One region of the Ottowia sp. VDI28 genome, then DNA from elsewhere that is predicted to be linked to it. Evidence: predicted binding sites of a transcription regulator. Region 1 holds the regulator's gene; each other region holds the start of a gene.
What was found. The regulator LexA, encoded in region 1, represses DNA repair genes until DNA is damaged. The targets are predictions, from matches to a motif close to ACTGTATNNNNATACAGT.

Region 1 (5,608 bases):
CGCACGGTCGATCTGGTGCTGCATGCGGAGGGCACGCCCATCTCCTCGCCTTCGGCGCCCGCCTTTGGCACGCGCCGCACACTGGCCCCGCATGCGGTGCGCGCCGATGGCACACGGGTACCGCTGGCCAGCCTGCGCGGGCAGCCGCTCGTGGCGCTGGCGGGCATTGCCCAGCCGGGGGCCTTCTTCGAGATGCTGCGCGCTGAAGGGATGACCCTTGCACGCACCGTGCCGCTGCCGGATCATGACGATTTCGAGCATCTGCCGCCTATGCCGGACGGGCCAGCCACGCTGCTCTGTACCGAAAAAGATGCCGCCAAGCTATGGCGCCACCGGCGCGACGCCTTGGCCGTGCCCCTGATGCTGCAAGTGCCACGCACTTTCTTCGATGCGCTCGATGCAAGGCTATCATCCCATTCTGTATGAAACCCTGGCTGATTCTGTCCCTGGCGATCGTCTCCGAAGTCATCGGCACCGCCGCCCTGAAGGCCAGCGACGGCTTCACGCGCTTGTGGCCTTCGCTGCTGGTAGTGCTGGGCTACGGCACGGCTTTCTTCTGCCTGTCGATCACGCTGCGCAGCATTCCCATGGGAGTGGCCTACGCCATCTGGTCTGGCCTCGGCGTGGTGCTCATTACGGCGGTGGGCTGGCTTTTGTTCGGACAGAAGCTTGATACCCCCGCGCTCATCGGCATGGCGCTCATCGTGGCTGGCGTGCTGGTCATGAATCTGTTTTCCCGTACCACGGCGCACTGAGGTGCGAACACACATGGATCCCAAACTGCTCGAACTGCTGGTCTGCCCTATCACCAAAGGCCCGCTCGACTACAACCGAGAGAAAAACGAACTCATCTCCCGCTCCGCGCGCCTGGCCTATCCCATCCGGGACGGCATCCCGATCATGCTGGAAGGCGAGGCACGCCAGGTCTCCGAGGAGGAAATCGAACAGATGCCCAAGCGCACTCCGCTGGCCGGTTGACCCCAAGGCGGCCGTGAACTTCACTGTCCTCATCCCTGCCCGGCTGGCTTCCACCCGCCTGCCGAACAAGCCACTGGCCGACATCGGCGGCAAGCCCATGATCGTGCGCGTGGCCGAACGGGCCGAGCAATCAGGCGCTGCGCAAGTGGTGGTGGCCGCCGACTCGCCGGAAGTCCTGGAGGCCTGCGCGGCCCATGGCGTCCGTGCCCTGGCCACACGCGCGGACCATCCCAGCGGCAGCGACCGCCTGGCCGAGGCATGCGAGCAACTCGGGCTGAATGGCAGCGATATCGTGGTCAACGTACAGGGCGATGAGCCGCTGATCGAGCCCACATTGATCGATGCAGTGGCGAACCTGCTGCAAACACAGCCCGCGGCTCAGATGGGAACTGCCGCGCACGCCATTGAAAGCCTGGAGGATTTCACCAACCCAAACGTGGTGAAAGTCGTGACAGACCGGCAAGGCCTGGCGCTCACCTTCAGCCGCGCGCCGCTCCCCTGGTGGCGTGACGGCTTTGCCCAAGGCATCACCGCGCTCCCTACCGACCCCGCGCCCCTGCGCCATATCGGCATCTACAGCTACCGTGCCGCCTTCCTGCGCACCTTTCCCACGCTGCCACCGGCGCCCCTGGAGCAATGCGAGTCGCTGGAACAGCTGCGCGCGCTCTGGCACGGCCACCGCATCTCCGTCTACGTCACCCCCCATGCGCCCGGCCCGGGTATCGATACCGAGCAGGATCTGGAACGCGTGCGAAAGCTCTGGATGGCCTCGGCACCCGCACGCTGATTCCCTCGTGCGGGGGGCTGTGGCCAGCCCATGCTATTCTCGCTTTCGACAAATGGGGCACGCCCGGTACCGTATTGCATTGCCATGAGCATGTAACACCGCACTGCGGAGACCTATACGCATCCACCTGAGGGACACATGAAACTGATTCTTCTGGGCGCCCCTGGCGCCGGCAAAGGCACGCAAGCGACCTTTATCTGCCAGCAGTACGGCATTCCACAGATTTCCACCGGCGACATGTTGCGCGCGGCAGTGAAAGCCGGCACGCCACTGGGCCTGCAGGCCAAAAGCGTGATGGACTCAGGCGCTCTGGTGAGCGACGACATCATCATCGGCCTGGTCAAGGAGCGTATCGCTCAGCCTGACTGCGCCGCAGGCTTCCTGTTCGATGGCTTTCCGCGCACCATCCCGCAAGCCGAGGCCATGAAGCAAGCGGGCGTGAAGCTCGACTATGTGCTGGAGATCGACGTTCCCTTCGACGCCATCATCGAGCGCATGAGCGGCCGCCGCAGCCACCCCGCATCCGGCCGTACCTATCACGTGAAGTTCAACCCGCCTAAAGTGGAAGGCAAGGACGACGTGACTGGCGAGCCGCTGGTTCAGCGTGAGGACGACAAGGAAGAAACCGTGAAAAAGCGCCTGCAGGTCTATGACGAGCAGACGCGCCCCCTGGTCGATTACTACAGCACCTGGGCCAAGACCGAGCCGGGCAACGCTCCCAAATACCGCGCCATCAGCGGCACGGGTACGGTCGACGAAATCACCGCGCGCGCGCTGGCAGCCCTGAAAAGCTGACACCACCGCCCGCTCGTACCCCGGCGGTACACGGCCCCAAAGACAGCCACCAGGTTTCCGGTGGCTGTCTTTTTTTGCCGCACGCCCAGCACTTTCCCTCAAAAGGCGCGTGGGCACTTGCGCTGCCACAAAAACTGATTAAAAATACAGTTACTGGATATCAACACAGGTTTTTGACTCCACACCCCGTGCCAGCGACATTCATCAACCCCCTGCACGGCAGCCAGAGGACTTCACCATGATCGACAGCCCCAAGCTCACTGCCCGCCAGCAACAGATTTTGCAGTTGGTGCAAAACGCCATCGCTCGTACCGGCGCACCACCGACGCGGGCCGAAATCGCCTCTGAACTCGGCTTCAAATCCGCCAACGCGGCGGAGGAGCATCTGCAGGCCCTGGCGCGCAAGGGCGTGATCGAACTCGTGAGTGGCACCTCGCGCGGCATCCGCCTGAAAGGCAGTGCACGGCCAACATCCGCGGCGCAACAGATGGCGCTGCCGGGCCTTGCCCAACTGGCCCTGCCCCTGATCGGCCGCGTGGCTGCAGGCTCCCCCATCCTGGCGCAAGAGCACGTCGATCAGACCTATCACCTCGAATCCAGCCTGTTCGCGCAAAAACCCGACTATTTGCTGCGCGTACGCGGCATGTCCATGCGTGATGCCGGCATCATGGATGGCGATCTTCTCGCCGTTCAGTCCACCCGCGAGGCACGCAATGGCCAAATCGTGGTCGCCCGGCTGGGAGACGACGTCACGGTCAAGCGCTTCCACCGGAACAAGAACCTGATCGAGTTGCACGCCGAAAACCCTGACTACCCCACCATCGTGGTAGAGCCAGGAGAGCCGTTCGAGATCGAGGGCCTGGCCGTCGGTCTGATCCGCAACAGCATGCTGATGTAGCTTCCTCACGCCACCGGCAGGTGGCGGGCGTGCAGACGATCGGAGCTCGCGCGACGCGTGGGCCGGGTCTTCCACACCCTGCGGTGGCGTGATCCTGAGGTATTTCACCTCCTTCGCAATCCTGCCTGTGTTCAACCTCTGTTCACGAAAAGGTTTCACATGGGATCGAATGTCTTCAAACTGCCCGGCGCCGGGATTTTCAGCCACACCGCCAACCCATCAGGTGCGGAAGCGGCCTACATGGAATCCAGGGATTCCAAGGATTCCAAGGATTCCAAGGATTCCAAAGCCTCTCTTTTCCCCGCCTTTACGGTTCCCAGCTTCCGTCGCCGGACGGCTTCTTCGCCCACCCAAGCCGCCTCGTCCGGAGAGCAATGGGCCCATGCCGCACGGCGGCGCGCAGCCTTGCGCTTGGTTGAATCATCGTTTCCGGCATCCCTTCCCACCTCTGCCACCTGCCGGCCGCCATTGCCGGCGCAGCCTCTGCGCGTCATGCGCCTGGTAGAGGCCGGGCAAGCCCCCGGCACCGCCGGCCGCCTGCGTCTGTCCGGCCGTCTGGCGGATGTCTGCGCCGAACTCGACCGCATGGCCGCCGCCGAGTCGGGGCCTGGACCACACGCGCTGCGCGCCTGAGTACAAAGCCGCTGCAAAACCCCAAGCCGCGTACTCTCTGAAGTACCTTTACATATCCCTTTTTTCTGCGAAAAGAGGGGTTTGAGCCTGTTCCTGCATACGTGTTTTGTTAGACCTTAAGTGTCAAACGTAACTTAGGCATGCACAATGCGGGGATGAACATCGTGATCCTCGACGACTATCAGGATGCAGTGCGCAAGCTGCCTTGCGCTTCCAAGCTGGAAGCTTGGCCGGCCATGGTCTACACCAATACCGTGAAAGGTTTGGGCCAACTCTCTGTGCGTCTGCGCGATGCCAACGTCATTGTGCTGATTCGCGAGCGCACGCAGCTGTCTCGCCAGTTGATCGAAAAACTGCCCAAGCTGAGGATGATTTCCCAGACGGGCCGGGTCAGCGGCCACATCGACATCGATGCCTGCACCGAACGCGGCATTGCTGTCGCCGAGGGCGTAGGGTCTCCCATTGCGCCGGCGGAGCTGACCTGGGCACTCATCATGGCCGCGATGCGGCGCCTGCCCCAGTACATCGGCAACCTCAAGCACGGCGCCTGGCAGCAATCCGGGTTGAAATCAGGCTCCATGCCGCCGAATTTCGGCGTGGGTCAAGTGTTGCGCGGCAAGACCCTCGGCATATGGGGCTACGGCAAGATCGGTCAGCTGGTGGCTGGCTATGGCCGCGCTTTTGGAATGCAGGTGCTCGTGTGGGGCTCTGAAGCATCCCGCGCCCGTGCCATGGCCGATGGCTATAACGCCGCCAACTCCCAGAAGGCCTTCTTCTCCGAGTGCGACGTGCTTTCGCTGCACCTGCGCCTGACCGACAGCACACGCTCCATCGTGAGCCTGGAGGATCTGAGCCGCATGAAGCCCACGGCCTTGCTGGTCAACACTTCGCGTGCCGAGTTGATCGAGCCCGATGCCCTGGTTAGCGCCCTCAACCGCGGGCGCCCCGGCATGGCCGCCGTCGACGTCTTCGAAACCGAACCTATCCTGCAGGGCCATGCCCTGCTGCGGCTGGAAAACTGCATCTGCACTCCGCACCTGGGCTACGTAGAGCAAGACAGCTACGAGCAATACTTCAACGCCGCCTTCGACAACGTGGTGAATTTCCTGCGCGGCACCCCCACCAATATCGTTAATCCAGGGGCTTTGCAAGTCAGGAGATAGCGGTGCGGCCATAATCGCAGGCCATGACTACTCCTCGCTTCTCCACCGTCGGCATCGTCGGCACTGGCGCCATGGGGCGCGGTATCGCGCAAATCGCCGCCCAGTCCGGCTCTACCGTGCTGCTCTATGACACCCAGGCCCAGGCCGTCGCCAAGGCGCGCGAAGCCATCAGCGCCCAATGGGACAAGCTGGTTGACAAGGGCCGGCTGGCCCCTGAAGCCGCAGCGGCACAAAAGGACCGCCTCAAGCCCGCCGCCACGCAGGCAGAACTCGCCGACTGCGACCTCATCGTCGAGGCCATCGTTGAACGTCTGGATGTCAAGAAGGCCCTGTTTGCAGAGCTGGAGGCCATTG
Region 2 (5,608 bases), 760 kb from region 1:
GCTCAATCTGTCGCTCGAATATTTCGGCGGCCGCCGCACCGGCGACCTGATGGCGCGCATCGGCTCCGAGACTGACCGCATCAACGTTTTCCTATCGTTGCACTTGCTTGACTTTGCGACAGATGTCCTGATGATGATCATGACCGCGATCATCCTTTTTTCCATCGATCCGGCGCTGGCGCTGGTCACTTTGGTACCGCTTCCATTCATTGGCTGGATGATCCACGTGGTGCGGGACCGCCTTCGCACCGGTTTCGAGAAAATCGACCGCGTCTGGTCCGAAGTCACCAACGTGCTGGCCGACACCATTCCCGGCATCCGGGTCGTGAAGGCTTTCGCGCAGGAAGACCGCGAAGCCCGGCGCTTCACCGAGGCCAACCGCCACAACCTGGCCGTGAACGACAAACTGAACAAGCTGTGGTCGCTGTTTTCCCCCACTGTGACATTGCTCACGGAAATCGGTTTGCTGGTGGTCTGGATCTTCGGAATCTGGCTGGTGAGCAAGCACCAGATCACCGTCGGCGTGCTCACAGCCTTCATTGCCTACATCGGGCGCTTCTATACCCGGCTTGATTCCATGAGCCGCATCGTGTCGGTCACCCAGAAGGCCGCTTCGGGCGCCAAACGCATTTTCGAGATCCTGGACCATGTTTCCAGCGTGCCTGAAGCCGCCAACCCGGTCGACCTGCCAGCCGTGAAAGGCCGCATCACCGTGAGCGATGCGCATTTCCGCTATGGCAACCGGGCCGTCATCAAAGGGCTGAATCTGGATATCGAACCCGGCCAGATGATTGGCCTGGTGGGGCACAGCGGCTCTGGCAAGAGCACGATGGTGAACCTGATCTGCCGCTTCTATGACCTCACTGAAGGGAGCATCGCCGTCGACGGCGTCGATATCCGCCAGCTGCGGCTGGCCGACTACCGGCGTAACATCGGACTAGTGCTGCAGGAGCCCTTCCTGTTTTTCGGCACCATTGCCGAGAACATCGCTTATGGCAAACCCCATGCCACCCGGGCTGAAATCATCGCCGCCGCCCGGGCGGCCCATGCGCACGAGTTCATACTCCGGTTGCCGCAAGGTTACGATTCCCTCGTGGGGGAGCGGGGCCAGGGACTCTCGGGTGGTGAGCGGCAGCGCATTTCCATTGCCAGGGCGCTGCTGATCGATCCGCGCATCCTGATCCTGGACGAGGCCACGGCTTCGGTGGATACCGAAACCGAGCGCGAAATCCAGAAGGCACTCGACAATCTGGTACGCGGGCGCACCACCATTGCCATTGCCCACCGCCTTTCCACCCTGCGCAAGGCCAACCGTCTGGTGGTCATGGACAAGGGCCGGAAGGTGGAAGAGGGCACGCACGAGCAGTTGATTGCCGAGAAAGGCGCGTACTGGCGCCTCTACGAAGCTCAGGCCCGTCAGGAAAAAGCCGAGCGCGAGCGCATGCTGGAAATGGACTCTCCGTCCACCGGCCATCTTGAGGAGGCGCGCCAATGAACACCGATTTCGACTTGCGCCGGGACGCTTTCAACCGCCTGGTGCTCACCGATGCCCAAGGGCAGGAGCACGTCAGCGTGGTTGCCGTGCGAGCCTTTCCCATTGCCGCGCCCGACGAAGGTGTGAGCGTGCTCGACGTGGACGGTCATGAATTGGCCTGGGTGCCGGAGCTTTCCTCACTGGAGGAACCTAAACGCACCTTGCTGGCCGAAGCTCTGGAGCAGCGCGAATTCATGCCCGTGCTGCAGCGGCTGAAAAGCGTGAGCAGCTTCGCAACGCCCAGCACCTGGGAGGTGGAAACCGATCGCGGCCACACGAGCTTCGTGCTGAAGGGCGAGGAAGACATCCGGCGCCTGGGGCCGGGCCTTTTGATCGTGAACGACGCGCACGGAGTGCAATACCTCATCAAGGATCTGCTCGATATGGACCGGCACAGTAAAAAGCTGCTGGATCGGTTCCTGTAGTCAGCCAGGCGGGGAGGGCGAGTTTGAAACTCGCCCCTGCGGCGGGGCGCTGCGAATCTGGTTTGACGTCGCTCGTAGGGGCGGGTTTCAAACCCGCCCGCTCCCCAACCCCCAACTCCTCCGCCTTCCTGCTTGCAAAGCCCATTCAATTTACTGTATAAATAAACAGTAAATTGAATGGGCTTTGTTCATGGATCCTGATCGCCATCCTCCTGATGTACCTGCGGTGCCTGTGCGGTTGCACAAGGGGCGCGGTGCGGTTTCCAACTTGGCGCACCGGTTCATGCGCGAGCAGAGAAGCGCGTTCGATGACGGATGGGAATCCGCTGAAGTTCAGGCCACGGAAGGCGATGATGAAGTTTTGGCGCCCGCCACCGAGATCATCCTGGAAGACTGCAAGAGTGCCATCAGCGCCAACGATTCACTGGATATTCCGTTCGATTACTCCGTGAATCCGTATCGCGGCTGCGAGCACGGCTGCATCTACTGCTTCGCCAGGCCGACGCACAGCTATCTGGGCTATTCCCCGGGACTGGATTTCGAGACAAAAATCATCGCCAAGCGAAACATTGCGGCCGAATTGGCGCGCGAACTGGCGGCGCCGCGCTACAGGCCATCCATCATCAACATCGGTTCAGCCACGGATTGCTATCAGCCGGTAGAGCGGGAGTTGAAACTGACGCGCGGTGTCATCGAGGTGCTGGCCGAGGCCGGGCATCCGTTCTCGCTCATCACCAAATCGAGTGGCGTGGAGCGCGATCTTGATCGGATTGCACCGCTGGCCGCGCGGGGGCTGGCGGCGGTCTATGTCACCATCACCACGCTGGATGCCCGGCTGGTTCGCAAGCTGGAGCCGCGCGCTGCCGCACCGCAGCGCCGTCTCAGGGTCATTCGCACGCTGGCGGAAGCCGGCGTGCCCGTGGGCGTGAGCGTGGCGCCGCAGATTCCGTTCGTGACCGAAGACATGGAGCAGGTGCTGGCCGCAGCCCGAGAGGCTGGTGCCAGCAGGGCTTTCTACACCGTGCTGAGGTTGCCGTGGGAGCTGGGGCCGATTTTTCAGGAGTGGTTGCAAGCGCATTTTCCTGATCGAGCCCATCGTGTGATGGCGCGCGTGCGCGATATGCGTGGGGGTAAGGATTACGACGCCAGTTGGGGGCAGCGTATGCACGGCAGCGGCATATGGGCCCAGCTTCTGGATCAGCGGTTCAACCGGGCTTGTGCGCGGCTAGGTTACGAGCTTGAAAGGACGCCGTTGGATCTGTCGCAGTTCAGGCCGCGCTCCCAAGCGGGGCAGGGGAGCTTGTTTTGATGCAGGGCAGGCATTGATGCCTACCCTGCGCAAAGCCCTCAGGCCCCGAAGAAGTTCTTCAACCGGTCCGTCCAGCTTTCGGTGCTGGGCGAATGCTTGGCGCCGCCTTTTTTCAGCGACTCGTCGAACTCCTTGAGTAGCTTGCGTTGATGTTCGGTCAGCTTGACCGGAGTTTCCAGGCTGATGTGGCAATACAGATCACCTGGGTAGCTGGAGCGCACCCCCTTGATACCCTTGCCGCGCAGGCGGAACTGCTTGCCAGCCTGGGTGCCTTCGGGCACGTCGATGGCAGCCTTGCCGCCCAGTGTGGGTACTTCGATCTCACCGCCGAGCGCGGCCGTGGTGAAGCTGATGGGTACCACACAGTGCAGGTCGTCGCCGTCGCGCTCGAAGATGTCGTGCTTCTTCACGCGGATCTCGATGAAGAGGTCTCCAGGAGGGCCGCCGCCGACGCCGGGCTCACCATTGCCGACCGAGCGGATACGCATGCCGTCGTCGATCCCGGCGGGGATTTTCACTTCCAGCGTCTTCTGGTTTTTCGTCTTGCCCTGTCCATGGCAGGTGCCGCAGGGTTCGGCAATGATCTTGCCCGTGCCGTGGCAGTGCGGGCAGGTCTGCTGCACGCTGAAGAAACCCTGGCGCATCTGCACGACGCCCTGGCCGTGGCAGGTGGCACAGGTCTTGGCGCTGGTGCCGGGCTTGGCACCGGAGCCGTGGCAGGTGACGCATTCGTCCCAGCTCGGGATGCGGATCTGCGCTTCCTTGCCGCCAGCGGCTTCTTCTAGCGAGATTTCCATGGCGTAGCTGAGGTCGCCGCCACGGAAGACCTGACGGCCGCCACGCGCACCGCCGCGCCCTCCCTGCTGACCGAAGATGTCGCCAAAAATATCGCCGAACGCCTCGGCAAAACCGCCGAAGCCCTCGGGGCCGCCCCGCATGTTCGGGTCCACACCTGCATGGCCGTACTGATCGTAAGCCGCTTTCTTTTGCGGATCGCTGAGCATCTCGTAGGCCTCCTTGGCCTCCTTGAATTTCAGCTCGGCACTTTGCGCATCACCCTGGTTGCGGTCAGGGTGATACTTCATCGCCAGTTTGCGATAAGCTTTTTTTATCTCGTCATCAGACGCGTTCTTAGGTACGCCCAATACTTCATAGAAATCACGTTTGGTAGCCATAGCAGCAATGACAAATGACGAAGACCTCGGCGGCTTGGCGCCTTGGCTTCTGATGGCTGAAAGCCCCGATCAGGGATGATCGAGGCTTTCCAGACCGGCAGATCACGGTGCTGATGCGCGCGAAATCTGCCATGGAGCCGGGGAGCGGCTATCAGTCTTTCTTGACTTCCTTGACTTCCGCATCGACCACGTTGTCGTCTGCGGCCGCGGCACCCGGGGCGTTACCGCCAGGGGCTGCACCCGCGCCCGCACCCGCAGCCTGGGCAGCGGCTTGCGCGTCGGCGTACATCTTCTCGCCCAGCTTCTGGCTGGCAGCCATCAGCGCCTCGGTCTTGGATTCAATGGCAGCCTTGTCGTCGCCTTTGAGGGCTTCCTCGACATCCTTGATGGCGGCTTCCACTGTTTCCTTCTCACCGGCTTCCAGCTTGTCGCCATGCTCGGCGAGCGATTTGCGCACGCTGTGCACCATGGCATCGCCCTGGTTGCGGGCCTGGATCAGCTCCAGTTTCTTGTGGTCTTCGGCGGCGTTCAGTTCGGCATCCTTGACCATCTGCTGGATCTCGGCTTCCGACAGGCCTGAGTTGGCCTTGATGGTGATCTTGTTTTCCTTGCCAGTGCCCTTGTCCTTGGCGGACACGTGCAAGATACCGTTGGCGTCGATGTCGAAGGCCACCTCGATCTGCGGCAGACCGCGCTGCGAGGGTGGGATACCTTCCAGGTTGAACTCGCCCAGCAGCTTGTTGCCGTTGGCCATCTCGCGCTCGCCCTGGAAAACCTTGATCGTCACGGCCGGCTGGTTGTCCTCGGCGGTGGAGAAGGTCTGCGCGAACTTCGTCGGGATGGTGGTGTTCTTGGTGATCATCTTGGTCATCACACCGCCCAGGGTTTCAATGCCCAGCGACAGAGGCGTCACGTCCAGCAGCAGCACGTCCTTGCGGTCGCCGCTCAGCACCTGGCCCTGGATGGCAGCACCCACGGCCACGGCTTCGTCGGGGTTCACGTCCTTGCGAGGCTCTTTGCCGAAGAACTCTTTCACCTTGTCCTGCACCTTGGGCATGCGGGTTTGGCCGCCGACCAGGATCACGTCGTTGATGTCGCTCACGCTGACGCCGGCATCCTTGATGGCGGTGCGGCAAGGTGCGATGGTGCGCTCGATCAGTTCTTC
Region 3 (5,608 bases), 1.3 Mb from region 1:
GCTGGCTGGCTGCGGCAGGTTGAAGCGTACGCGCTGGCCCGGTCCTACCTGGATGAACTGCGCCAGCGCCTGCGCGTTATAGACCAGGGCGCGGTCGAACGGCTTGTTGGCCAGGTTCTGCGCCACCAGCCAGGTCAACGCCAGGCTCACAGGCCACAACAGCAGCAGCGGCGTGAGCATCCAGTCCAGGATCTCGCCGAAGAGCGAGCGCTGGGCGCGTTGAAAAATTTTCATGAGACAGAGCGCCTCAGCAAATGACCGTCATCCCCCCGCTTACCCAGAAATCTTCTCCAGGCAATACCCCAGCCCTCGCACCGTGGCGATGCGGATTGGCCCTTTCTCGATCTTCTTGCGCAAGCGATGGATATACACCTCGATGGCGTTGTTGCTCACTTCCTCGCCCCATTCGCACAGGCGTTCAACCAGTTGGTCCTTGCTGACCAGCCGGCCCGAACGCTGCAGCAGCACTTCCAGCAAACCCAGCTCGCGCGCTGACAGATCCACCAGCTTGCCGTCGATACTGGCCACGCGGCCGGTCTGGTCGTATTCGAGCGGACCATGCTTGATGGTGGACGTGGCCGCGCCCATGCCACGGCGGGTGAGCGCCCGCACGCGCGCTTCCAGCTCGCTCAAGGCGAACGGTTTGGCCATGTAGTCGTCGGCGCCGTAATCCAGGCCTTTCACACGCTCTTCCACGCTGTCGGCCGCGGTCAGAATCAGCACCGGCAAGGTCTGCCCGCGCGCGCGCAGCTTCTTGAGCACTTCGAGCCCATGCATCTTGGGCAGACCCAGATCGAGGATCAGCAGATCAAACTCGGTGTTGGTCATGAGCGCGGCATCGGCTTCGGTGCCATTGACCACATGATCGACCGCCGCGCCCGCGCCGCGCAGGCTGCGCAGCAGGCCATCGGCCAGCACCTGATCATCTTCGGCGATGAGAATACGCATGGTTGTTGTCTCCTCTTGGGGCCGGCCGTCTTGGCGTGTTCACATCCTGCCTATCGCGTGCTTGCTTACCCCCTCTCCCGCTTGCGGGAGAGGGCAGGGGTGAGGGGCGGCGGCGCTCATGGGTGACGCTGTTTGCCCTATCCCAACCCTTTCCCGGAAGGAGAAGGGGAAAGGTCACACGGGAATCATAAACGTCCTCATGCCTGCGCATAAGCCTCCAACCCCAACGCCACGACCGTCGCCACCTCTTCTCCCACCGCGGCGCGAAATTCCTCTTCGGCGCGTGCCACAGCTTCCTTGAAAGCCATCAGCCAGGCGAGCCCCGTGGGGGTGAACCGGATCAGCCGCGCCCGAGCGTCACGCGCATCGGCCTCACGCGTGACCAGGCCCCACGCTTCGCACTGATCCACCAGATCGCCCATGGCCTGCTTGCTCATGCCTGCCGCCTGCGCCAGTTCGGTCAACCGCGAGCCTTCGAGCGCCAGATGCCGGGTGATGTGGATGTGCGCCGCCCCCACCTTGTCGCGCGCGGCCAGATGGGCCAGCACCAGCGGCACCCCTTCGTCGTCGGCCATCAGCTGCAACACGCGCTCGTCGAAACGGCGCATGGCATGGCCCAGCAGACGGCCCAGGTGTGTCTGCCGCCAGCGGTCATCTTGATGAATGTCGTGGTGCATCCGCAAATGGTAAGGCAAACTGACTTAAAAATTGGTTTACTCCAATCAATGTATTGATATACAGTCCTGTTCAAGCATCCAGTTTTATGAAAGCTGAATGCACCAACCAATTGATTTAAAAGGAGAAAACCATGGATATGGCAGTTGCTGACAAAGCCGAGAAGGCCAAGGCATTGCAGGCCGCGCTGGCTCAGATCGACAAGCAGTTCGGCAAGGGCACCATCATGCGCCTGGGCGAAGGCGAGCAGATGCAGGACATCCAGGTCGTTTCCACCGGCTCGTTGGGGCTGGACATCGCCCTTGGCGTGGGTGGCCTGCCGCGCGGCCGCGTGGTCGAGATCTACGGCCCGGAAAGCTCCGGCAAGACCACGCTGACGCTCCAGGTCATCGCCGAAATGCAAAAGCTCGGCGGCACCTGCGCCTTCATCGATGCCGAACACGCGCTGGACACCGGCTACGCCGAAAAGCTGGGCGTGAACCTGCACGACATGCTCATCAGCCAGCCCGACACCGGCGAACAAGCGCTGGAAATCGTTGATTCGCTGGTCCGTTCCGGCGCGATCGACCTGGTGGTGATCGACTCTGTGGCCGCTTTGGTGCCCAAGGCCGAAATCGAGGGCGACATGGGCGACAGCCTGCCCGGCCTGCAGGCGCGCCTGATGAGCCAGGCGCTGCGCAAGCTCACCGCCACCATCAAGAAGACCAACTGTACGGTCATCTTCATCAACCAGATCCGCATGAAGATCGGTGTCATGTTCGGCAGCCCCGAAACCACCACCGGCGGCAATGCGCTGAAGTTCTACGCCAGCGTGCGCCTGGACATCCGCCGTACCGGCACCATCAAGAAGGGCGACGTGGCCATCGGCAACGAAACCAAGGTGAAGGTGGTGAAGAACAAGGTCAGCCCTCCTTTCAAGACGGCCGAGTTCGACATCCTGTTCGGCGAAGGCATCTCGCGCGAAGGCGAAATCATCGACATGGGCGTGACCGCCCGTGTGGTTGAAAAAAGCGGCGCCTGGTACGCCTACAACGGCGAAAAAATCGGCCAAGGCCGCGACAATTCCCGCGAATTCCTGCGCGAGAACCCTGACCTTGCCCGCGAGATCGAGAACAAGGTGCGCGAATCCCTGGGCATCGCTCTGCTGAACGAAGCGGTGGCTGACGACGAGGACACCTCTGCGTGAACCTTCTCTCCTGAGGTCTCTTCTCCGTCATTCCCGCGCAGGCGGGAATCCAGTGCATCCTGCTGGCGCTGTCGCTGGATTCCCGCCTGCGCGGGAATGACGGGGGAGGGCGCCGAAACTCCTCCAAATGCCCGCCCTCCAACCCTCCCTCAAAGGCCGCGCGCTGCGCTACCTGGCCGCGCGCGAACACTCGCGCGCCGAGTTGGAGCGCAAGCTAAGCAGCCATGAAAGCGAGCCTGGCGAAATGGCTCGTGTGCTGGACGAACTGGCAGCCAAGGGGTTCATCAATGAAGAGCGGGTAGTGGAATCCGTTCTACACCGCCGTGCTGGCCGCCTGGGTGCCGGCCGTGTCATGCAGGAGTTACGCAGCAAAGGTATCGGCGCAGAAGCCTTGGCCGAGGCTGCGGAAAGCCTGCGCGCCACCGAGCTGGACAGGGCGCGTGAAGTCTGGCGAAAGAAGTTTGGCGCCACTGCCGGCAGCCCCATCGAGCCCGCCGAGCGAGCCCGCCAGATGCGCTTTCTAGCCGCGCGCGGCTTCAGCGCCGAAGTCGTTCGGCGTGTCGTGCGCGGCGATTTCGACGACGAACCATAACCGGGTATTTCTCCCTTCTCCCCTTGCGGGAGAGCCTGACGCAGGCAAACCTGCCGACTTGAACCCCAGAACCGCCCCCCGGTATCGTCATTCCGGCGAAGGCCGGAATCCAGGGATAGGAAGCGCGGATCCTCCGGTGTCTGCAGTAGGCTTGATGCGAGGTGCGCGGCCCATGCGTAGCGCATCGCCTTGAGTTTCGAGCGCTGCAGCCCCTCTCTCCAACCCTCTCCCGCAAGGGGAGAGGGAGCGTACGCCTCAAACCCCCAGCATCAGCTTCAAGTTCTGCACCGCCGCCCCGCTGGCCCCTTTGCCCAGGTTGTCCAGCCGCGCCACCACTACCGCCTGCTCCGCTTCCGCAGATCCAAACACGCGGATCTCAAGCTGGTTCGTGTCTTTCAAGGCCACGGCATCCAGCTTGCCCGATTCAGGCGCATCGGCCACGGAAACCCATTCGGCGCCCGCATAGTGCTGCGCATAGATTTCATGCAGCTTGCCCAGAGTGGGCCGGCTCGGCAGCAGATCGAGGTGCAGCGGCAATTCCACCAGCATGCCCTGATCGAAATTACCCACGCTGGGAATAAAAATCGGCCGGCGCGTCACGCGCCCGTATTTCATGATCTCAGGGATATGCTTGTGCTTCAGGCCCAGCGCATAGAGCTCATAGGGCGGCGCGCTGCCTGCTTCATAGGCCTCGATCATCTGCCGGCCGCCGCCGGTATAGCCGCTGACCGAAGGCAAGGCCACCGGATAGTCAGGCGGCAGCACACCGGCATCCACCAGCGGGCGCAGCATGGCAATGGCGCCTGTGGCATAGCAGCCCGGGTTGGCCACGCGATCGGCCTGCTGTACCGCAGCCCGTTGGTCCTTCGACAGCTCGGGAAAACCGAAAGTCCAGCTCTCGGCCACGCGGTGCGCAGTGGAGGCGTCGATGATCTTCGGCTTGCGGCCCGCCAGCGTGTCGATCATGGCCACGGATTCGCGCGCCGCGTCGTCGTGCAGGCACAGCACCACCAGATCGGCTTCGCCCATCAGGGCCTTCTTGGCCTCGGGATCCTTGCGGAGTTCGGGGGCGATGGAGAGCAGTTCGATCCCCTTCATGCCTTGCAGCCGCTCACGGATTTGCAGACCGGTGGTGCCGGCTTCGCCGTCGATAAAAATCTTTGCCATACAGGTCCTTTCCGATGGTGCTTGAGATCACTTCAACACACCATCCGCGACTGCGGCGATAATTACCGCGTCGAATTGGTGCATCGCACCATGATACATTCGCACGCGGCGACGTTTACCGTGTTGAGGTTGGTGCCTAGCTTGATTGTGGCGGCGGCCTGACGATTTCATTTAGAGAGGCATCATGAAAATCCATGAGTACCAGGGCAAGGAAATCCTGCGCAACTTCGGCGTGCCCGTTCCACGCGGCATCCCGGCTTTCACCGTGCAGGAGGCCGTTGAAGCGGCTCAGAAGCTAGGCGGTCCGGTCTGGGTCGTCAAAGCGCAGATCCACGCAGGCGGCCGCGGCAAGGGCGGTGGCGTGAAGGTCGCCAAGACCATCGACGATGTGAAAAAGCTGGCCGGCGAAATCCTCGGCATGCAGCTGAAAACGCACCAAACTGGCCCCGAAGGCCAGAAAGTCCGCCGTCTTTACATTGAAGACGGTGCCGACATCCAGAAAGAATACTACCTCTCTGTCGTGACCGACCGCGCCACCCAGAAAGTGGCCTTCATCGCTTCCAGCGAAGGCGGCATGGACATCGAGGAAGTGGCGCACGCCACCCCCGAGAAAATCGTCAAGGTGTTCATTGACCCGCTCGCCGGCGTCACGCAGGCGCAGGGCGAAGAACTCGCCAAGGGCGTCGGCATGCCGGCCGATTCCCAGGCCCAGTTCATCGATATCTGCCAGAAGCTCTACAAGTGCTACATGGACACGGATGCCTCGCTGGTCGAGATCAACCCGCTCAACCGTGACAGCAAGGGCAACGTCATCGCCCTCGACGCCAAGTTCAACTTCGACAGCAACGCGCTGTTCCGCCATCCCGACGTCGTCGCCCTGCGCGATCTCGACGAAGAAGATCCGGCGGAAATCGAAGCCAGCAAGTTCGATCTGGCCTACATCAGCCTCGACGGCAACATCGGCTGCCTGGTGAACGGCGCTGGCCTGGCCATGGCCACCATGGACACCATCAAGCTGTTCGGCGCCGAGCCAGCCAACT
Region 4 (5,608 bases), 1.6 Mb from region 1:
AATCCGTCTAGAACGCTTTCCTTCGGATAGTTGTAGCGGATCTCTTCCAACCTGAACACACAGCGCTCAGCCACCATCAGCGTGCCAGCCAGCAGTTCCTGTGAATACACCTCGGCCAGCCTCGCGTGCGGACGCAAATGACGCTCTGCATTGGCCTGCAACTCAAAGCCGCATGCATGAACCGGCCGGCCTAGCCGAATGGCGGTCATCACATCGTGCAAACGCTTGGCGGCGCGCACGTGCATGTGTACATCGCCAGCGGCAAGCAGCGGGCAGCCTGTTGCATGGCCGAGTTCCCGCATGAACGCCAGCCAGAGCGCATCATCGGCAGCGCCATTCAGTTCCACCAGAAGAGAGAGTTCGGAGCCAGACAGATTCCTGGCTTCCCTGAAGCCAGCCTGGGAGTCCATCCACTCAGGAACACTCGCAGCAGCCCGCCAAGGCGACCACAGCAGTTCGCACTCGCCCAACGCGGCCAACGTATCCTGCAGCGAGCCCATCTGATACTGCCCCTTGGGCGCCCCGCGTCGGGCTTTCGTGATGGCCTCGCACAAGTTGCCCCAGCCCTCCAGATTGCGCGCCAGCACCACCAGCGTACCCTGCCCTTCAAAACGGAATTCACTGCCATAGAGCAGACGCAACGGCTGCTTCATGCCCAGGGCAAGGCGCGCGGCGCGAATCTGCTTCAATTCCTCATCAAACTCATCGCTGCCCGACACGCACAGCTTCAACTCTCTCCAGGCCCGAACCACACCGGCCACCGAGCATTCATCGGTCATGGCCAACGCGGCGTACCCCAGCGCCCAGGCGCGCCGCACCAGATCTTCCGGGCTGGACGCGCCCCGCTGAAAGCTGAATTGCGTCAGGCAGTGAAGCTCGGCGTAACCAGCCAGCCCGCCGGCAGGCAGCGGCGCGGCGCGGCGGCGAACAGGCAGCCTGTGAATGGTGGCCGAGGAGACGGCGGCATCAGGCATACAAGCCTTGCAGAAACCAACGCGGCTTCTGGCTTTCATACTGTGAGGTGGGGCGCTCCCGGTACACCCACAACAATTCGGCCGTGGGGTTCTGCGCGATGTAGTAATCCCGCGCCGCGGGCACGCCTTGCGCCGGCATGGCCCCACCCCACCAGCCCGCCTCGATGCGGCGCGGCCCCGTCAGCAGGCGCAGCACGCCCCGGTGGCAAGGCTGGCCGTCTTGCACTTCGAGCGGCAAAGGTTCGCGCAACAACCAGGTGGGCGCCAAGGCATCAGGCAAAGAAGAAGCGCTGTTCTTGTCGGCTTTTTCCACCGCCGCCCGCCATTCCTGCGCGCACTCAGGCCGGTGGTCGGCATTCATGGCCGGTGACAGCACTTGCGTCGAACCCAGGCGCGCGCTGAGACGCTCGACAAAGGCATGCAGCGGCTCTCCGTGACGCTGTTCTTCGGGCAGGAAGCTGACGCTGCCCGCTTGCCATGGCGCTGTTTCGAGGGAACGCAGGCGCAGTTGGGCGGCAGGCGCGAGCAATTGCACCTGGGCCAGGCGCTCGGCCAGCAAGCGCCGCAAGTGCGCCATGGACTGCGCTGGCTCGGCGGTACGAATGACGAGAGCTTGATCCGGCGGCAATGGCCGGCCGTCCAGCCGCTTCAGATCCAGCGTCCACTTCAGCTCGAAAGCCAATACGCCCAACTGGCGTGCGCGCAGCCATATCTGCAATGCGGTGAGCAAACGGTTGGCTGACCACATCAGCGCCTGCGCGTCTTCCACGCGCGTGGGCAATTCCAATGACTGATCGAAGACGTCAGGCAACGTCAACCAGCAGTAGCTCTCCGGGGCCAGGCCCCAGGCCACATCGAGCGCGGCGCGCAGTTCTGTTCCGAATCGCCGCACCAGGGGGCCGCGCGGCAATGCTGTTACATCGCCCCAATTGCGGCAACCCAGGCGCGCCAGCAAATCGAGATGCGGACGTGCCGCGGTCAACGTGTCCAGCGGCAATGCGCCAGCCCCTCCGCCCGGCAGCGGCTGGCCAGCGGCCCGCAGGCGCAAACGCGCCAACGCGATGACGCCACCGGCTGCCTGCGCCTGGTAAAAGCCAGCCGAAACCGGGTTCGATTCAAGAATACGGCGCAGCAATGCTTGCCGCCCGCCCCACAGACGCAGGCTGCCCGAAACCTCCAGCAACAGCGCCTCATCGACCCAGGCCACGCGCGGCGTAAAACCCAGCGCCCACCATCCCAAGGCTTCGCGCATGCCAGGGTCTTCGCTCGGCGCAGAAAGAGGGGTTTCAGATGCACCAGCCGCACCAGTTCCACCAACTGCGCTGTTTGTGCCCTCTTCAGGCAGCCACTGCAAGGCGATCCAGTGCATAGGAGCTTTCTCGTTGCGTGGCAAAAGGCAATACGGCGGCACCAGCGGTTTCAGCCGTGTTGTCAGGAAAGTGATACTGGGCGCTGGCAGCCGCCAGCAGCGCTTGCATCTGTCCGCCCTGGGCATCCAGGAACAGAGGGGCGGCCAAGGGAGGCCCGCGGCGCTTCAGGATATTGACCTGCAAGCGGGACGCGGCGCCCTCCCGAGCCCTCGCCACTCGCACCGCCGCCCGCAACCGGGCCGGCGACGCCGAAGCCGCTGCCCCTTCAGGCCGCAGCACGAACAGCAAACTGCCCGCCCGCCGCGCCGCCGCTCCCTGCAGCCGCCGCAAATCGGCTGTGCGGGCACCAGGCAGCCAGGTCACGACGGAGCCCACGTCGGCGCAACGCAGCGCCTGCTCGGCAGCCCAAAGTGCGGCGGTAGCTGTTTCGGCACGAACCCACAGCACGGCCTGTGCCGGCAAGCCCGCGGCCGACAACGCTGGTATGAAAGGCTCATGGGGCGGACGGACCAGCACCACGGTTTCACCGCTGGCTTGCCAATGCGCCGCCAGCGCCGGCAACAGCAGAGACCAGACGGCGCCGTCGGCCATGGGCTGCAGCAACTCTGTCATCGCGCCCAAGGGCCAGCCGCCACCGGGCAGCTCGGCATCCAGCCGCGCGTGACCCGTGGCCATGGTTGGTGTGGTTCCTCCGGCCAGTTCATCGGCATGCCATATACCGGGAAAGCCGGCGCAGGAAGGCAATGATGCGAGCGAAGGGGAAAATGAAGATGCGCCCATGTTTATAAATAAAATACTGTTCTTTTATACAGTATTTTGAGGCATCTGTGAATCAGGATGCATCATGAACAGAGGATGCTCAGAATGAGCCACAATCATCCCCATGACAAAGATTAGCGACCGCCCTATCCGCCACCAATATGAAGACTTCATGCGCCACGTGAATGAGCATGGCGTGTTCAAGGCTGATCGGACCGGTACAGGCACGAAAAGCGTGTTTGGCTACCAGATGCGCTTTGATCTTAATGAGGGCTTTCCGTTGGTCACCACCAAGAAGGTGCACCTGAAAAGCATCATCCATGAGCTTCTGTGGTTCCTACGTGGCGACAGCAATGCGCGCTGGCTGCAGGAGCGGGGCGTATCCATCTGGGACGAGTGGGCCAACCCTGAAACGGGCGATCTGGGACCGGTATACGGTGTGCAATGGCGCTCATGGCCCACCCCGGACGGCGGGCATATCGATCAGATCGCCCAGGTGATCGACACCCTGAAAAACAACCCCGATTCACGCCGCATCATCGTCAGCAGCTGGAACGTGGCAGAACTGGGCAAGATGGCGCTGATGCCCTGTCATGCCTTCTTCCAGTTCTACGTGGCGGATGGCAAGCTCAGCTGCCAGCTCTACCAGCGCAGCGCGGACATCTTTCTGGGGGTTCCGTTCAATATCGCCAGCTACGCGCTGCTGACACACATGGTGGCCCAGCAGTGCGGCCTGGCGGTGGGCGACTTCATCTGGACAGGTGGCGATTGCCACATTTACTCGAATCACGAAGAACAAGTAAAGGAGCAACTGTCTCGCCAACCCTTCCCCTACCCCACGCTCGCCATACGCCGCAAGCCGCCCTCGATCTTCGATTACGACTACGACGATTTCGAGGTGCAAGGCTATGAGCATCATGCGGCCATCAAGGCACCTGTAGCGGTGTAGCACCAACCGCACAAGGCGTGCGCCGGGAGGTTGACGAGGTGTAGACTGCCATGCACCCCGCCTCTTCCAGCAAGCCACTCCACGCCCTGCTGCAAGAAGCATCGGCTCATCTGCAGCAGCGTTCGTTCGACTCTGCCCAGACGCTGCTGGATCAAGCGGTCCGCATGGCGCCGCAGATGCGCGATGTTCAAATGCTGCAGGCCATTCTGGCCGTGCAGACACGCCAGAACGAAAAGGCCGAACACATTTTCAAGGCGCTCCTGCGGCAAAACCCCTCCGATATCGATGCGCTCGCCAACCTGGGTTTTCTGCTGCTGCAAGTCGGGCGCAACCACGACGCCCTGGCCGTTCTCGAGCGCGCCATTCAACTCCAGCCTCGCCATGCCGGGTTGCACCTGAATCTCGGCGTTACCCAAGAAGCCCTGAACCGCCAGGATGACGCCCTGCAAAGCTATCAACGCAGCCTGGCGCTCAACCCTCGCGACGCCCAAACGCATTTCGTGGTGGGCAAGCTGCTGCAGGACCGGCAGGATTTTCAGGGAGCTTGCGCCAGCTATCAGCGTGCCTTGTCGCTCCATCCCAGCCACCCCGAGGCCTTGAGCAACCTCCTCTTCACGCACCACTACCTGGAGGATTTCAGCCCGTACGTGAACAGCACCCTGGCTCGACGGCTGGCCCAGGCGGCGAACACGGCACATCAGGGTCAGGCAAAAAAGGAAAGGCAGGAAAGACGCTCATCAAAGCCTTTGCTGAGAGTCGGTTTCGTTTCAGCCGATCTGCGCGAGCACCCTGTCGGCTATTTCCTTGAAACCACACTCCAGCAACTTGACCGCACGCGCCTTGCCTTGTTTGCCTACAGCAACAACATTTTCGAAGACAAAGTCTCCGCGCGTCTGAAGCCTCATTTCACGTGCTGGAGGGTGATTGAAGCGCTCAATGATCGCGATGCCGCCGCATTGATCCGGCAAGACCAGATCGATGTCCTGGTCGATCTATCCGGTTATACAGCAGGCCATCGCCAAGGGCTCTTCGCGCTGCGCGCGGCGCCGCTGCAACTCTCGTGGTTGGGCTACTTTTCCACCACGGGCCAATCGGCCATCGACTATGTGCTGGCAGACCCGGTCTGCGTTCCGCCTGAAGAAGAAGACCTGTTCGTTGAACGCGTCTGGCGCATGCCGGTCACCCGCTATTGCTTTACCGCGCCATCGAACGCCCCGGCCATATCCAGGCTGCCGGCACTGGAATCCGGGCACGTCACTTTTGGAAGCTTCCAGGCCCTGCAGAAAATCAACAATCGAGTGCTGCGCGCCTGGGCCGAGATTCTTCGCCGCGCGCCCAAGGCCCGATGGCGCATTCAAAGCAAGCAGCTTGATATCCCCGCCGGGCGCGCTCTGTTCGAAGCCCGCTTGGCGGCATGCGGCGTACCGCGGGAGCGGGTCCGCCTGACAGGAAGCCAGAGCCGGGCGGACTATCTGGCTTCGTATGGCGAGGTCGATCTGATCCTGGACACTTACCCTTATCCTGGCGGCACCACCACCGTCGAGGCCCTCTGGATG

Region 2: WJU18_RS21195 (PA0069 family radical SAM protein) is a predicted target of LexA. The motif match lies at 2,112-2,129, and genes of this name have one in related genera.
Region 3: recA (recombinase RecA) is a predicted target of LexA. The motif match lies at 1,673-1,690, and genes of this name have one in related genera.
Region 4: imuA (translesion DNA synthesis-associated protein ImuA) is a predicted target of LexA. The motif match lies at 3,140-3,157, and genes of this name have one in related genera.

Annotation. Positions count from the first base shown of each region.
Region 1 is NZ_CP149820.1:5,215,532-5,221,139, forward strand. Features, by position in the region: gene lpxK (tetraacyldisaccharide 4'-kinase) at 1-426, shown strand, start outside; gene WJU18_RS24835 (SMR family transporter) at 423-755, shown strand; gene WJU18_RS24840 (Trm112 family protein) at 769-978, shown strand; gene kdsB (3-deoxy-manno-octulosonate cytidylyltransferase) at 992-1,765, shown strand; gene adk (adenylate kinase) at 1,904-2,560, shown strand; gene lexA (transcriptional repressor LexA) at 2,799-3,458, shown strand; gene WJU18_RS24860 (hypothetical protein) at 3,618-4,091, shown strand; gene WJU18_RS24865 (D-2-hydroxyacid dehydrogenase family protein) at 4,247-5,254, shown strand; gene WJU18_RS24870 (3-hydroxyacyl-CoA dehydrogenase) at 5,278-5,608, shown strand, end outside.
Region 2 is NZ_CP149820.1:4,450,606-4,456,213, reverse strand. Features, by position in the region: gene WJU18_RS21205 (ABC transporter ATP-binding protein) at 1-1,495, shown strand, start outside; gene WJU18_RS21200 (DUF1854 domain-containing protein) at 1,492-1,959, shown strand; gene WJU18_RS21195 (PA0069 family radical SAM protein) at 2,150-3,268, shown strand; gene dnaJ (molecular chaperone DnaJ) at 3,307-4,443, opposite strand; gene dnaK (molecular chaperone DnaK) at 4,595-5,608, opposite strand, start outside.
Region 3 is NZ_CP149820.1:6,475,790-6,481,397, reverse strand. Features, by position in the region: gene WJU18_RS30790 (sensor histidine kinase) at 1-234, opposite strand, end outside; gene WJU18_RS30785 (response regulator) at 274-948, opposite strand; gene WJU18_RS30780 (MarR family winged helix-turn-helix transcriptional regulator) at 1,146-1,625, opposite strand; gene recA (recombinase RecA) at 1,757-2,809, shown strand; gene recX (recombination regulator RecX) at 2,937-3,401, shown strand; gene argC (N-acetyl-gamma-glutamyl-phosphate reductase) at 3,657-4,568, opposite strand; gene sucC (ADP-forming succinate--CoA ligase subunit beta) at 4,753-5,608, shown strand, end outside.
Region 4 is NZ_CP149820.1:3,614,431-3,620,038, forward strand. Features, by position in the region: partial or broken gene WJU18_RS17065 (error-prone DNA polymerase) at 1-974, opposite strand, end outside; gene WJU18_RS17070 (Y-family DNA polymerase) at 967-2,343, opposite strand; gene imuA (translesion DNA synthesis-associated protein ImuA) at 2,312-3,124, opposite strand; gene WJU18_RS17080 (thymidylate synthase) at 3,237-4,052, shown strand; gene WJU18_RS17085 (tetratricopeptide repeat protein) at 4,103-5,608, shown strand, end outside.